Linked DNA regions of Pseudovibrio sp. Tun.PSC04-5.I4. The protein of the gene in region 1 interacts with the protein of each later gene in a pairwise test. Links are inferred from orthologs where the notes say so. Each region holds a gene or a part of one and is shown on either strand. Other genes may lie near its edges. The genes, in order: mtgA and BLS62_RS24040.

Region 1 (9,154 bases):
GTAGGCGGCTGGCCATGTCTGTGATCTCGTTACCGAGGAGGAATGCTACAACGTCTTCAAGGCAGCAGCATGGGAACCCGATTAACGCAACATGCTCTAGCAAAACAAAAAAGCCGAAGGCAATCCCTCCGGCTTTCAATCTTAGCGCTGTCTGGAGGCTTTAAGCCTCTTTCTTCGCTTCAGCCAATGCTGCAATCTGCTTCTGCATTTCTGCAAGCTGCTCTTTCAGGTCAGAAATGTCGCCGCTGCTTGCCTGCTTTTCAGCAGGGTTCACTTGTGCCTCTGTTTCAGTCGCAGGAGTCTCACCCGGTTGCTGAGGCATACCGGTATCATCAAACGGCAAGAACATTTTCATCGCACGACTGAACATGTCTGTATTGCGCTTCACCTGATCTTCCAGCACTTCAAATGGAGAAGTTCCCACAGACTGGTTCATTTGACTGCGCAGCTTATCCTGCTCACGCGTAAGAGAGGACATAGAGAATTCCAGATAGCTCGGCACAATACTTTGCATGCTATCGCCATAAAAACGGATCAATTGGCGCAAAAATGTAACCGGGAGCAAGTTTTGCCCCTTGTTTTCTTGCTCAAAAATAATCTGAGTCAACACGGACCGGGTAATGTCTGAACCGGATTTTGCGTCAATGACAACAAAATCGTCCTCAGCTTTCACCATCACTGCTAGGTCCTCAAGGGTCACATATGTGCTGGTTCCAGTATTATAAAGGCGCCTGTTGGCGTACTTCTTGATGATAGTGGCTTCGTTTGTCTTAGCCATCAGATTTGAGTACCTCAATGCACTATAACGGCAGGTCTGGAACACTATCCAAAACTGTACCGGCCAGCTTCCCCCTATCCCACATTCTTTAGGTATGGGATTAACTAGTAGCCGCAGAGTAAGCTAAATGTCACCTTTCACGCTAGCGCTTTCATAGGTCAACTATGGTCTTAATAGGAATTATCGAATTCAGCTGGCCATGGCCCCACCAAATTGAATAGTGTTCCCATTAGGTTTTCTACGAGTTCAAAGGGCTTTTGAGGCCGAAGAGTAATTTTGCGGCGGCTCCGTAACTTACAAACGCCTTTAAATTTCAAGCCCGGCTTGGCAGATACATTGGAGAATTACATATGACCTCGCCTAATGAAGTTGTAATTGTAAGCGCAACGCGCACCCCGATCGGTTCTTTCAACGGCGCTTTTGCAAGTGTACCCGCTTGTGAGTTGGGAACAGCAGTTATCAAGTCTGCTCTTGATCAAGCAAAAGTCGCGGCCGGTGATGTGAACGAAATCATCTTCGGTCACGTTCTTTCCGCGGGTCAGGGCCAGAACACAGCACGCCAAGCCGCTCTCGCAGCTGGCATGTCTGATGATTCGACGGCTGTCGTCATCAATCAGGTGTGTGGCTCAGGGTTGCGTGCCGTTGCTATGGGCATGCAGCAGATTCAGTCCGGTGATGCTGATATTATCGTTGCAGGTGGTCAGGAAAATATGACCCTGTCTCCTCACTGTCAGACATTGCGTGCTGGTGTGAAGATGGGCGATTACAAGATGATTGACACCATGCTGAAGGACGGTCTCATTGACGCGTTCCAAGGCTATCATATGGGTATCACTGCAGAAAACATCGCGGAAAAGTACCAGATCTCTCGTGATGCACAGGACGAGTTCGCGGTTTCCTCTCAAAACAAAGCAGAAGCAGCTCAGAAGGCTGGCAAGTTCAAAGACGAGATTACACCGATCACCGTCAAGGAGCGCAAATCCGAGCGCGTGGTGGAAGATGATGAATTCATCCGCATGGGTGCAGAAATCTCCGCGATGCAAAAACTGCGCCCAGCTTTCAAAAAAGAAGGTACAGTCACAGCAGCAAATGCATCTGGCATCAATGATGGCGCAGCAGCCCTCGTCCTGATGAGTGCAGAAGCCGCTGAAAAACGTGGTCTGACACCACTGGCAACCATCAAGTCATGGGCAACGGCGGGTGTTGACCCCGCTTACATGGGTCTTGGTCCAATCCCAGCTTCCAAGAAAGCCCTTCAGAAGGCAGGTTGGTCCGTTGAAGATCTTGACCTTGTAGAAGCCAATGAAGCATTTGCTGCGCAGGCTCTTGCTGTTGGTCAGGAACTCGGCCTCGACGCGGATAAGCTGAATGTGAACGGTGGCGCAATCGCTCTGGGTCATCCAATCGGTGCATCTGGCGCACGCGTACTTGTAACACTCCTGCATGAGATGAAGCGCGAAGATAAGAAAAAAGGTCTCGCTACGCTTTGTGTTGGCGGCGGCATGGGTATCGCACTGTGTGTTGAGAGAAAATAACCTCAACATTGGCACTACTGTCACGTATTTGGAATAATTGAACTTTATGTTCCCTGCGTAAGGTTTAAGTCAATTCCCTAACTAATGACGGAGTTGTCTTTGCTCCGTCATTATTATTACCTGTAAAAGTGGTTTCTAATATTTCATTCCTAAGGCGGGGGGTATTTCGATGAGCAGGGTAGCAATTGTAACTGGTGGAACGCGCGGCATCGGCGCGGCAATTTCCAAGGGTCTTAATGATGCGGGATACACAGTTGCGGCAACATATGCAGGTAACACGGAAGCTGCTGACAAATTCAGCGCTGAAACTGGCATCAAAGCCTACAAGTGGGATGTATCTGACCCAAAGGCTTGCGAAGTTGGGATTGCTCAAGTCACTTCCGATTTAGGCGACATCGAAGTTCTCGTAAACAACGCTGGCATCACCCGTGATGGCTGGTTCCACAAGATGGACTATGAACAGTGGACCGCTGTGATGAAAACCAACCTGGATTCCATGTTCACCATGAGCCGTCCTGTTTTGGATGGCATGCGCGAGCGTGGCCTGGGCCGTATCATCAACATCTCTTCCATCAATGGACAAAAGGGGCAGATCGGCCAAACCAACTACTCAGCTGCAAAAGCTGGCGTGATTGGTTTCACCAAAGCATTGGCTCAGGAAACTGCGCGCAAAGGCATTACGGTGAACTGCATCTGCCCGGGTTACATTGATACAGACATGGTTGCTGCAGTGCCTGAGAAGGTGCTGGAGAGCATTATTGGTCAGATCCCAGTCGGACGCCTCGGCAAGGCAGAAGAGATCGCTGGCATGGTCTGCTACCTCACATCAACGGCAGCAGCATTCGTGACAGGCTCAGTCATGACCATCAACGGCGCACAGTACGTCGCCAACGGCTGAGTCAGAGGCGTAAATCACCTACTCTGCCGCCCGCAAGCGACAGAACAATAAGAAACGAAGCCGCCTCATCCGGGGCGGTTTTATTTTGTTTGGCTTTACAATTTTACTCAAACGCAATTGCAGCGCATGTGCGCTTCCTATAAAAGCACCCGTTTTGCAAACGGAACATGAGTGGAATCGCAATGCCAGATTATTCAACGCTTCTCTTATTCGCTGCTGCCTCCCTCGCTCTAACAGTCACCCCCGGACCAGATATGTTGCTCATCGCCACTCGTAGCGCTGCTCAGGGTCGGCGTGCTGGACTTGCAATATTTGCAGGCATAGCTGTTGGAACTTACTTCCATGCCTTAGCAGCAGCTTTTGGCTTGTCCCAACTCTTCCTTGCGGTTCCAATCGCCTATGATGCGGTCCACTTTGCTGGTACGGCGTATCTGATGTTTCTTGCTTGGAAGGCCTTCACATCAACGCCAGAGAACTCCAGCACACCGAAGGAAGCTGGGAAACACTCAACATATCAAATGTTCCGGCAAGGTTTCCTAACAAATCTTCTCAATCCGAAAATGGCGATTTTTGTGCTGGCGCTGTTCCCGCAATTTGTAAATCCAGAGGCTGGGAATATAGCAACTCAAATTATGGTTCTCGCAACAGTATTGAACACTGTTGGATTTTTCATCAATGGAACCGTCATTATCGCAGCAAGCCATCTCACAAGATATCTGAGTGGCAGTGGCAAACTAAAAAACCTGGCAAACTACATTCTGGGAACGATGTTTGCCGGATTAGCTGCACGATTGGCGTTTGAGAGCCAGCGCTAACAGCAATCAAAAAAAGGTCGCTTCTTTACGTGATGCGGCCTTTTTCATTCCAAACCGAATCCACAAAAAGAAAAAGCCGCCCCAAGGGACGGCCATTTCAATATTAATCGCAGTGATCGCTTCAGTCTTAGACGTCGTCTTTAGGCTGAAGAATCTGACGACCCCGGTACATACCAGACTTCAGGTCAACATGGTGCGGGCGACGCAGTTCGCCGGAATCCTTGTCTTCCACATAAGTTGGTTGAGCCAGAGCGTCGGTAGAACGGCGAAAGCCGCGTTTCATACGCGATACTTTTTTCTTAGGAACAGCCATTGTAGCTCTCTCTCTCGTCACAAACGCACGCGCCACTACAAGCGCGGCGTCAACGTGCGAAATACACAATCTCTCAGAATGGCGGGGGTTATACAGGCAAACCAAAGGTATTGCCAGTCATTATACGAAATTAATTTCGCACTACCTCTCCAACGCCGAAATACAGTTAAGGACTTCGCCGGCCACTTGAGCTCGGCTACGGTTTATACCGGCAAGCCTGCGATGTCCAGAGGCAGGTTTCGCGGGGTTTCTCGCAATAGGATTAGGAAGCGCTGTAGCCAACAACGAGGCTTGATTCGCCGATAGTTTTGCAGCGGTTTTCCCAAAAAAAGTTTCCGAAGCAGCCTCGGCTCCATAGATGCCGGGACCCCATTCAGCAACGTTCAGATAGATTTCCAAAAGCCGTCGCTTGGAAAGAACTCCATCCAGTAACAAAGCCAAAGGCACTTCCAGCGCCTTGCGCACATAATCCCGCCCGTTCCACAAAAACAGGTTCTTAGCGAGCTGCATTGTAATGGTGCTGGCCCCGCGTGGCCGCTTGCCATCAAACAACTTTCCAACCTGACCTCGAACAGCAGGCCAGTCGACCCCGCCGTGCAGGCAGAACGTAGCATCCTCCGAAACAACAACGGAGCGTTGTAAATTAACGGATATTTCGTTCAAAGGCACCCATTTACGCCAAACGGGTTGGCCCGTAACAGTGCGATAAAGCATCAAACTGGAATAAGGAGGAACCACCGTATACAGCAATGTCAGCACCACAGGCAAAGCCAGCAGAGCACCTAACACCCGAAGGGCCCAACGCTTGATTCTGCGTTTCAGCGGCTGCGGCGTCCTCTTTACACGCGCTTTTTTCAAGCACCTTTCTCCGATACATTCTGAAGTGCTGAGACATCTCTGTGAGTTTCAATCATGAATCGTTCCAGAGCCTCGCAAAGCAATTTCGTATTTCCTTCAAAAGAAGACTTCCGTCTCCAGACCATTCCAATCTCACGGCGCGCACTCTCGTCGGCAATTTTTATGAGCTTCAACGAGGTCCCGCGATCGATGTCCGCATCAACAGCAATACGTGGCACCAGAGTGACGCCAATTCCGTTATCCACCATTTGTACAAGTGTTGATAAAGATGTGGCTTGTATATCCTCATTAGCCGTCAACATACGTCCTCCCGTTGCTGCGAGCACGTGATTGCGTAAACAGTGCCCATCTTCCAACAGCAACAACACCTCATCTGCCAGATCTTCCATCTTCACCTGCGCAGCACCGCAAAGCGGGTGTCCGCAAGGCACTGCCAGATAGAAAGCATCACTCCCAATCACTTTTGATTCAAACCCCGTAGTGTCATAGGGCAGCGCCATAAGAGCAGCATCAATACGCCCCTCCTTCAAAGCAGCCATCAAATTGCGCGAAAGGTCCTCCCTCAGAAACAATTGCAGCTCCGGGTACAACTTGCGCAAGCGTGGCAAAAACCGCGGTAGCAAAAAAGGAGCAATGGAAGGGATCACACCAAGCCGGAACCGCCCACAGAGCGGCTTATTCTGCGCACGCACACCCTGAACAAGGTCTTCAGCATCACGCAGCAACAAAGATGCCTTCTCAAGCACCGTCTCCCCGGCATCCGTCAGCACCAACGTGCGCCCGGACCGGTCCAGTAGCTCACATCCCAAAATGCCCTCCAGCTGTTTAATTGCGGCGGAAAGCGTAGACTGGGTGATGAAACTGGCCTCTGCAGCTTTCGAAAACGAGAGGTGCTTGGCAAGGGTCTTAAAGTACTGAAGCTGTTTTAATGTGGGTAACATTTTACGCCCGGATGACACAGATCAAAGTCCGCAGATTAGAATTTATCTAAGTTTGGCTGAATTCGGCCATTCCTGAGATAATCTAGCAGATCATTCGATTTAATCGATAGATATCTTCGTTATTATCGTTTTGACCGATGGCACCAATGGCTGCATAAGGCCCCCAACGAAGACGCGAATTTTCAAATCTTCATTAAAATCACTAATTAGTGGTGCTCTGGCGCCGCACATATTTAGGAGAGTTCCATGCTCGGTATCGGCGAAAAGCTTCCAAAATTTGAAGTAGTTGGCGTAAAGCCTGGTTTCAACAACCATGAAGAAAACGGCGAAAGCGCGTTTGAAGCAATCACCGAAAAAAGCTTTGAAGGTAAGTGGAAAGTAATCTTCTTCTACCCAAAAGATTTCACCTTCGTTTGCCCAACTGAAATCGCTGAATTCGCTCGCCTCGCTGGTGAGTTTGAAGACCGTGATGCTGTTGTTCTCGGCGGTTCCACCGACAACGAATTCTGTAAGCTCGCATGGCGCCGTGATCACGCTGATCTCGACAAGCTGCCAATGTGGTCATTCGCTGACACCAACGGCTCTCTCGTAGACGGCCTCGGCGTTCGCTCACCAGACGGCGTTGCATACCGCTACACCTTCGTTGTGGATCAGGAAAACACCATCCAGCACGTTTACGCAACCAACCTCAACGTTGGCCGTAACCCTAAGGATACACTCCGCGTTCTCGATGCTTTGCAGACCGACGAACTCTGCCCATGTAACCGTGAAGTTGGCGGCGAAGTAATCGCAGCTTAATCTCGGCACCTTTCAGGGTCGGAGCATCTAAAGCGAAAAATCGCAGTGCTCCGGCCTCGCTAAATAAATAAAAAACACTTTGCACGCGGCCTCTCGCTAATCATCATTAGGAGTAACATCATGTCCATTGACTCTCTGAAATCCCGTTTCGGTGAATTCGCGAAAGACGTTCGCCTGAACCTTGGCTCAATGGCCACTGATGAATCTCTCACTGCCCAGCAAAAATATGGCCTCATTGTTGCCTGCGCGATCACCACTCGCAATGCAGACGTCAAGAAAGCACTTGTAGCAGAAGCTGCTCCTCACCTGTCTCCCGAGGCGATGAGCGCTGCCAAAGCTGCTGCAACAATCATGGGCATGAACAACATCTACTACCGTTTTGTTCACCTCTCCTCCAATGAGCAATACGGCACCATGCCAGCTAAATTACGTATGAACGTGATCGGAAGGCCAGGTGTAGACAAGGTTGATTTCGAATTATGGTCGCTCGCGGTTTCTGCAATCAACGGCTGCGGCATGTGTATTGATAGCCATGAGGCTATCCTGCGCAAAGCCGGTGTCACTGCAGAAATGGTTCAAACAGCTGTTCGTTTTGCATCAATAATCCAGTCCGCAGCAATCGCCCTTGAAGCTTCGGAACTGGAGCTCGAAGCAGCTGAATAAAAACACGCACGTCCCATCAGGCCCTGCTTCGGTACAGAATAACTCTCCCTCGTTCTGTAACCGCCCCCAAAGTATGCGCGCCGCCACTTGCTCTTTTGAGCGCAAAGCCGAAGCCCCCCAGCTTCGGCTTTTTTTTATGCTCTATAGATAGTGAATATCCTGATGGGATCGCCTCAAAAACTCTCACGGATAAGCACAACAAACAGCACAATAAGATCAACAAACACCCAGAAACCAGCAATCGCCATCATTGCGATTGCAAGAAACAACCCGATCATCTGACCCGTTGTCAGCGCTGTTAGCAGCTCCTCCTCCCCTCCATCCAAAAACAGAGGAATAAGGATCAGCACACCAACAATGTTAAGAAGGTTTATAGCAACTGCCGTGCCCAATTTCCGCAGATAAAACCGATGTCCGGCAATCCCACCAAACAGGAGCGCGAATAAAATAGCGTAGGCAGTAGATTTGCCAGGCGCTGTTAAATTAAATACGCCATCTCGCATTTTCCGACTTGGAAGCGGAATATCATCAAACATCAATCACCAGATCTTTTCACTAGCCCGAAAACCAGCAAAAGTTAGGGTGACGGCATACATTGGTCAAGAACACCAGTCGCACAAAATAGAATTTCCCCAGTCAACCAAATTGGTTAAACAGCAGCCACTTCCGAAACAAGGCAAACCGAGACATACTCAAAATCTATTCTTTCAGACGTCGAGCATGCCTTTGTAAATATAATTGGACCAAACAGATTAAGCCGTTTTCCGCCGGTCATCACGGTGGGCCATCATCGCCTGTTCATTGTCTCCAATGAAGTCACGAATAATTGGCACTGCATCCCGCTCTTTGGAAAGGACAAGCTGAAACACCATGAGACGCCCATGCAAAAAATTCATCTCACATCCAGACAGATAGAACTCCCACATTCTGCAGAAGCGCTCATCATACAGCTCTTTGATCTTATCCCGGTTGGCCTCAAATTTCAGACGCCAGTCCCGGATGGTGTAATAGTAGTGCAATCGCAGAATTTCGTTATCACACACCCATAAGCCCGTCTTTTCAATATCCGCAAAGGTCTCAGATAAGGAGGGGCAATAACCACCGGGAAAGATGTACTTGCTCAAGAACGGACCGGTCACACCAGGAGGACTACTACGCCCTATAGAGTGGATCATGGCGTAACCATTTGGCTTCAGGCAATCACGGATCTTGTTGAAATAAGCACCAAAATTGCCATGCCCCACATGTTCCATCATCCCAATCGAGACAACACGATCAAACTCGCCCTCGAACTCGTTGTAATCCAGACAAACGAATTCAACCCGATCTTCAAGGCCAGCCGCTTTTACACGCTCTTCCGCAATTTTAATCTGCTCAGTCGAAACATTGAGGGATGTCACCTGCGCACCAGCCTGCGCCATGCGGAGCGCCAAAGACCCCCAACCGCCGCCGATTTCCAGCACGGACATTCCCTGTTTCAAATCAAGCTTTGCAACAATATGGTCCAGCTTGGCCTGTTGAGCCTCTTCAAGAGTATCGTCAGGGCTCCGATAAT
Region 2 (5,411 bases), 900 kb from region 1 along the record:
TCGCGCCACATGCCGGAGCTGGAGGTTCCTCCTGCAACCTTTGAGTTCATTGTTAAGGGTAATCAGGACGCTAGTGCTGAGGAGATCTTTGATAATCCTCGGTCGCGTTCCGCGCGGTTGCGTGCCGCACGGCGGTTGCCAGCTCCTGAGCGAACATTAGACATTCATGCTGCTGGCGTTCCACGTCTGGCATCATTCCACGGACTAGGGGGCTAGGTTTATTATGCTACGCTTCGTCAATCTGTTCTTTGTTATTGCAGTGGTTATTGGTGCTGCGGTTGTTTACGACATTAAAATGTCCAACGAAAACCTAGCGGATCAGGTGCGCCTGCTCTCTAACGAGATCGCTAAGGAAAAGGACGAAATCCGCTACTACAAAGCGCAGTGGAGTGTGTTGAACCAACCGGGGCGCCTGCAGGGTATTGTTGATCGTTATAATGATATTTTGAAGTTAGAGCCGTTGCGCGCAGAGCAGATTACAACTCTGAAAGCGTTGCCCGTTAGACCTGTGCTCATGGAGCCGGTTTCTGCAGATGCGATGAGCGGATACGCCAGTCGCTTCACATCCGTACAGTAATAGGAGGGGTTTGTGGCCAGAATAGCTGACAGCTCCTTTTTGCGGCGGTCTAAGTCCAGTCCAAAACATGGCACGAGTGCGATCCGGCTACGTGGGCCCGGACGCTCGCGTATCTTCTTTGCCATGGTGCTTTTCATTGGTGTTTACGGAGCAATTGCGGGCCGTCTGGTTCTGCTTGGTTTGCAGGATGGCGATCCGGCTGAGCGGTTTTTGGCAGCTCAAAACAGTGGTACGCAATCGCGCCCTGATATTGTTGATCGCAATGGAGAAATTCTTGCGACCGATATCAAGAGTGCTGCGCTTTATGCGGAACCACGCAAAATTCCAGACACCGATGAAGTGTTTGACGGGCTGATCTCTGTTTTGCCTGAACTCGATACGCCTGCGATCAAGAAACGTCTTGAAAGCAATGCGCTGTTTACGTGGCTTAAGCGTGAGATCACTGTTGAGCAACGTCAGGCGATCCATGGCCTTGGCCTGCCAGGGGTTGGCTTTCGTAGGAGCAACAAACGGTTTTATCCCGGTGGGCAAACTGTCAGCCATATTCTAGGTACGGTGAACGTAGATAACCAAGGCCTTTCCGGCATGGAGAAATACGTTGATCAGGCGTGGCTGAAGGATCTTCAGGACCTTGGCTTTACGCAGGATAGTACTATGGAGCCGGTTCGGCTTTCCGTTGATCTGCGCGTCCAGCATGCGGTGCGAGATGAGCTGCTTAGGTCCATGGAGTACTACAAAGCCAAAGCGGCTATGGGTGTGGTGCTCAAGGTGGATACTGGCGAAGTTATCGCCATGACCTCACTGCCGGATTTTGATCCGAACAACCGTCAGCAAGCGCTTGAGGCGGAGCGTATGAACCGTGTTACGGGCGGTGTGTATGAGATGGGCTCTATCTTTAAGGGCATTACTGTTGCAATGGCGCTGGATAGCGGCAAGGTGAAGCTGGAGGATAGTTTTGATGCCACAAAGCCTATCCGTATTGCGGGTCAGAAGATTGATGATTTCCACGGTAAACGCCGGGTTCTGACGGTGCCTGAAATTTTCATTTATTCTTCCAACATCGGCACTATCAAGATGATGCAGAAGGCGGGTATTCCTGCTCAAAAAGCGTTTTTGAAGAAGATCGGGCTGACAGAGAAGTTGCAAACGGAAATGCCGGGTGTTGCGCGTCCTTTGCTTCCTCCAAAGTGGAGTGAACTTGCGGCAATGACCATCTCTTTTGGTCATGGTTTGGGCGTGACCCCGCTTCAGATGGCCGTTGCTGGTGCTGCTCTGGTGAATGGCGGTAAGTACCTCCAACCAACTTTTCTGCCACGCACTGTTGAGCAGGCGGACAAGATAGCGAAACAAGTTCTGGCTCCTGAAACCAGCGAAATTCTTCGATATCTTAACCGTGAAAACGTGTTGCGTGGATCAGGTCGCCGGGCTGCGGTGCCGGGTTACGATGTTGGTGGAAAGACAGGGACGGCACAGAAAGTGGTCGACGGCCGCTACGCAGAGGGTATTTATCTGAATTCCTTCCTGTCTGCTTTTCCCATGTCTAACCCCCAATACCTTGTTTTGATTGTGTTGGATGAGCCGCAAAAAGTGGAAGGTCAACGCTACTCGACAGCCGGGTGGAATGCGACGCCAACCACAGCATCTGTTATCCGCAGAATTGCACCGATGTTGGGTGTGGTGCCTGATTTCGTGGATGACGCAGAAACCATTCCGGTTTCTTATCAGAGCCGGAATTAAACAAGAGCCAATTGAATGAGGCAGTACATGGTCATATTGAGGGGAATTGAAGTCATCAATTTTCATCGACCACTTTGCCACATTCATGTCTCATAGGCCGGACATATCGACATCATGTTGCTTAAAGACCTTACAAAACAAGAGATAGAATCCGCTGAAGCTGATGGATCAGACAGCGTTGATACTCTCACTATTACAGGGCTTACTGCTGATAGTCGGGCAGTTGAGCCAGGTTTTGTATTTGCGGCCTTAGATGGCGTCAAAGTTGATGGTGCGCGGTTTATTTCGCAGGCCGTGGACGCTGGCGCTGCTGCAATTTTGATAGATGCTGCACGTGTTACCGATGAAATTCGCGGGCAAGCCAAGCTGGTTGCTTTGATCGCTGCGGAGGATGCGCGTAAGGAACTTGCGTTGATGGCTGCTGCGTTTTCTGGTGAACAACCAGAGCGAATGGTAGCTGTGACGGGTACAGCGGGCAAAACGTCGGTTGCTGTGTTCATTCGCCAGATTTTTGAATATGCGGGGCACGTTTCTGCCAGTCTTGGGACGATCGGCACGGTTACGTCTACGGGCCAGAGTTATGGCGGCCTGACAACGCCGGATCCTGTCTCCTTGCATCAGGATTTAAAGCGTCTGGTAGACGATGGAGTTACCCATGCTGCCATGGAGGCATCCAGCCACGGGTTGGATCAGTTTCGTCTGGATGGGGTGCGTATTTGTGCTGCTGGGTTTACCAATCTTGGCCGCGACCATATGGACTATCATTCGACCATTGAGGATTACCTGCAAGCCAAACTGCGCTTGTTTAAGGAGATTCTTCCTGATGATGGTGTGGTTGTTGTTGATCCGGAAACTCAGTTTTCTGATCGTGTGCTTGCGATTGCCGAAGAACGCGGGCTCAAGACATTCACCATTGGCTACTTTGGCGATGACCTGAAGCTCCTTAGTGTTGAGCCGGAAGGATTTAGTCAGGTCTTACAGTTGGAAACAGCTGAAGGCCTGTATTCTGTTGCATTGCCGCTTGCTGGTGATTTTCAAGTCTCCAATGCGCTGCTCGCTGCGGGGCTGGCTATTTCTGCTGGTATTCCAGTTCAGACAGTGTTGGAAGCGTTGACAGTGTTGCAAGGCGCACCGGGGCGTATTGAGCTTGTTGGTTCGCGCGAAAACGGCGCGCTGGTGTTTGTAGATTATGCCCACAAACCGGAGGCCTTGGAAAATGTGTTGGCGGCACTGCGTCCGTTTGCATCTGGGCGTCTAATCAGCGTGTTTGGTTGTGGTGGTGACCGGGATACAGGAAAGCGTCAGCTGATGGGCGAGATTTCTGCTCGCCTTGCCGATGTTTCCATTGTGACTGATGATAACCCGCGTACTGAAGATCCAGATGCTATTCGTGCTGAGATTGTTGTAGCTTGTCCGGGTGCATTGGAGATCGGTGATCGGGCTGTGGCGATCCAGCAGGCCATTGGCATGCTGCAAGCAGGTGATGTGCTTTGTATTGCGGGTAAAGGGCATGAAACCGGCCAGATTGTTGGATCTGAAGTTCTGCCATTTTCTGATCATGAAGCGGTGCAAGGTGCATTGACACTTGCAGGCGAGCAAGCGGATGCTCCGGCCTCCTCAGAGGGAGAAGCCTCTGAATTCTCCTTAGACCTCGATGAAATGGATTTACTTGCCGGGGACGGTGAGGATGATGCGGCAGCTGATTTGAGCGATGATGATTTACTGGCTGCTGTTCAGGTTGGTGTTGAAGAACTTGAAGCTGTTCTGCCAGAAAACCCTGATGGTAGCGAAGATCAGGTTGAAGAAGATTGGCTTGTGCTGGAGGAAGACGCGCTTGGCAGCGACGATCTTGCCGATGCTGAGTTGGCGGATGCTGAATCTCGTGATCCAGAGCTTGCCAAGGAAACTTTTCCTACTGTTGCCGTGGATACGCCTGATGCGCTTGAAGATGAGCTGCTGGGTGATTTAGTGGCTATCGAAGCAGAAGCAGAAGCAGAAGCGATTGTTGCGGATGAAGGCCTTGAAGAGGTTGCCCCCATTGCAGCAGAGGATGTATCGCAAGCTCCTGAACCTGAGTTACCTGTTGAGCCTGAAATCCAGAGTGAACCAGAAATACAGAGTGAGCCAGAAGCGCCAAGTGAACCAGATCCTGTTCTGGACATTCCGGTGCCTGTTGCTGAATCTGATGAAACGCCTGCGAAAAAATCCGTACCTAAGTCAGCGATAGACAAGCCTAAGTGGACTATCGTTCCCCATATCAACCTGTTGGATTCAGAAGTTAAGTCGGAATATGAGCGGCAAATGATTGAACTGCCTGATATTGATCGTGGGCCGCTATGGACACTTACAGATTTTCTTGAAGCCGTGGACGGGGATGTCCTTGGTGACGTGACAACTGATGTGACCGGTATTTCCATTGATAGCCGGACATTACAGCCCGGTGATGCGTATTTCTCCGTCAAAGGCGAAAACTTTGATGGACATCTATTTGCAGTGGCAGCGGTGGAAGCGGGGGCATCTGTTGCTGTCGTCTCACGTGAAAAACTGTCGGAGTTGCCTGAAGGCGGTCGTTATGTGGTCGTTGATGATGTGCTTAAGGCACTAGAGCGGCTTGGTGTTGCAGCTCGTGCCCGGAGTAAGGCCCGTATTATTGCGGTGACTGGTTCTGTTGGTAAGACCGGGACGAAAGAAGCGTTGCGGCTTTGCCTGTCTAAATCCGGCTTTACACATGCGCCCGTTGCCAGTTTCAATAACCATTGGGGTGTGCCTCTCACGCTTGCGCGTATGCATGCTGACACCGAGTTTGGGATTTTTGAAATCGGCATGAACCACCGCGGCGAGATCACGCCGCTGGTGAAGATGGTGCGCCCACATGTGGCGATTGTGACCACTGTTGAGCCGGTCCATCTGGAAGCCTTCAACTCTATCGAAGACATTGCCCGTGCCAAAGGGGAGATTTTCTCCGGCCTTGAACGGGGTGGTGTGGCTATTTTGAACCGTGACAACCGGCAGTATGATTTGCTGCGGTATCTGGCAGCTGTGTCTGGTGTGAAAAACATCGTCAGCTTTGGGATGCGGGCGGGCGCGCAATCTATTG

Evidence for each region.
Region 2: the proteins of mtgA (region 1) and BLS62_RS24040 interact in binary tests that used the Escherichia coli proteins (3 or more experiments, as listed by UniProt). The link is inferred for Pseudovibrio sp. Tun.PSC04-5.I4 from one-to-one orthologs.

The regions. Positions count from the first base shown.
Region 1 is NZ_FNLB01000006.1:3,138,456-3,147,609, reverse strand. What follows is about bases 3,340-6,310. They hold mtgA (monofunctional biosynthetic peptidoglycan transglycosylase), read right to left. Parts: upstream 5,198-6,310; coding sequence 4,481-5,197; downstream 3,340-4,480. Other genes in these bases: BLS62_RS19880 (hydrogen peroxide-inducible genes activator), read right to left, coding at 5,194-6,138; rpmF (50S ribosomal protein L32), read right to left, coding at 4,154-4,339; BLS62_RS19895 (LysE family translocator), read left to right, coding at 3,394-4,026. Outside these bases: polyhydroxyalkanoate synthesis repressor PhaR, read right to left, coding at 161-778; BLS62_RS19905 (acetyl-CoA C-acetyltransferase), read left to right, coding at 1,129-2,313; phbB (acetoacetyl-CoA reductase), read left to right, coding at 2,483-3,211; BLS62_RS19875 (peroxiredoxin), read left to right, coding at 6,385-6,936; BLS62_RS19870 (carboxymuconolactone decarboxylase family protein), read left to right, coding at 7,057-7,599; BLS62_RS19865 (NINE protein), read right to left, coding at 7,773-8,135; BLS62_RS19860 (SAM-dependent methyltransferase), read right to left, coding at 8,352-9,154. UniProt on the Escherichia coli protein: Peptidoglycan polymerase that catalyzes glycan chain elongation from lipid-linked precursors. May play a role in peptidoglycan assembly during cell division in collaboration with other cell division proteins.
Region 2 is NZ_FNLB01000006.1:4,042,826-4,048,236, forward strand. The notes cover bases 1-2,951. They hold BLS62_RS24040 (peptidoglycan D,D-transpeptidase FtsI family protein), read left to right. Parts: upstream 1-589; coding sequence 590-2,314; downstream 2,315-2,951. Other genes in these bases: rsmH (16S rRNA (cytosine(1402)-N(4))-methyltransferase RsmH), read left to right, coding at 1-216; BLS62_RS24035 (cell division protein FtsL), read left to right, coding at 224-577; BLS62_RS32845 (UDP-N-acetylmuramoylalanyl-D-glutamyl-2,6-diaminopimelate--D-alanyl-D-alanine ligase), read left to right, coding at 2,429-2,951. Also shown: more of BLS62_RS32845, read left to right, coding at 2,952-5,411. UniProt on the Escherichia coli protein: Essential cell division protein that catalyzes cross-linking of the peptidoglycan cell wall at the division septum. Required for localization of FtsN.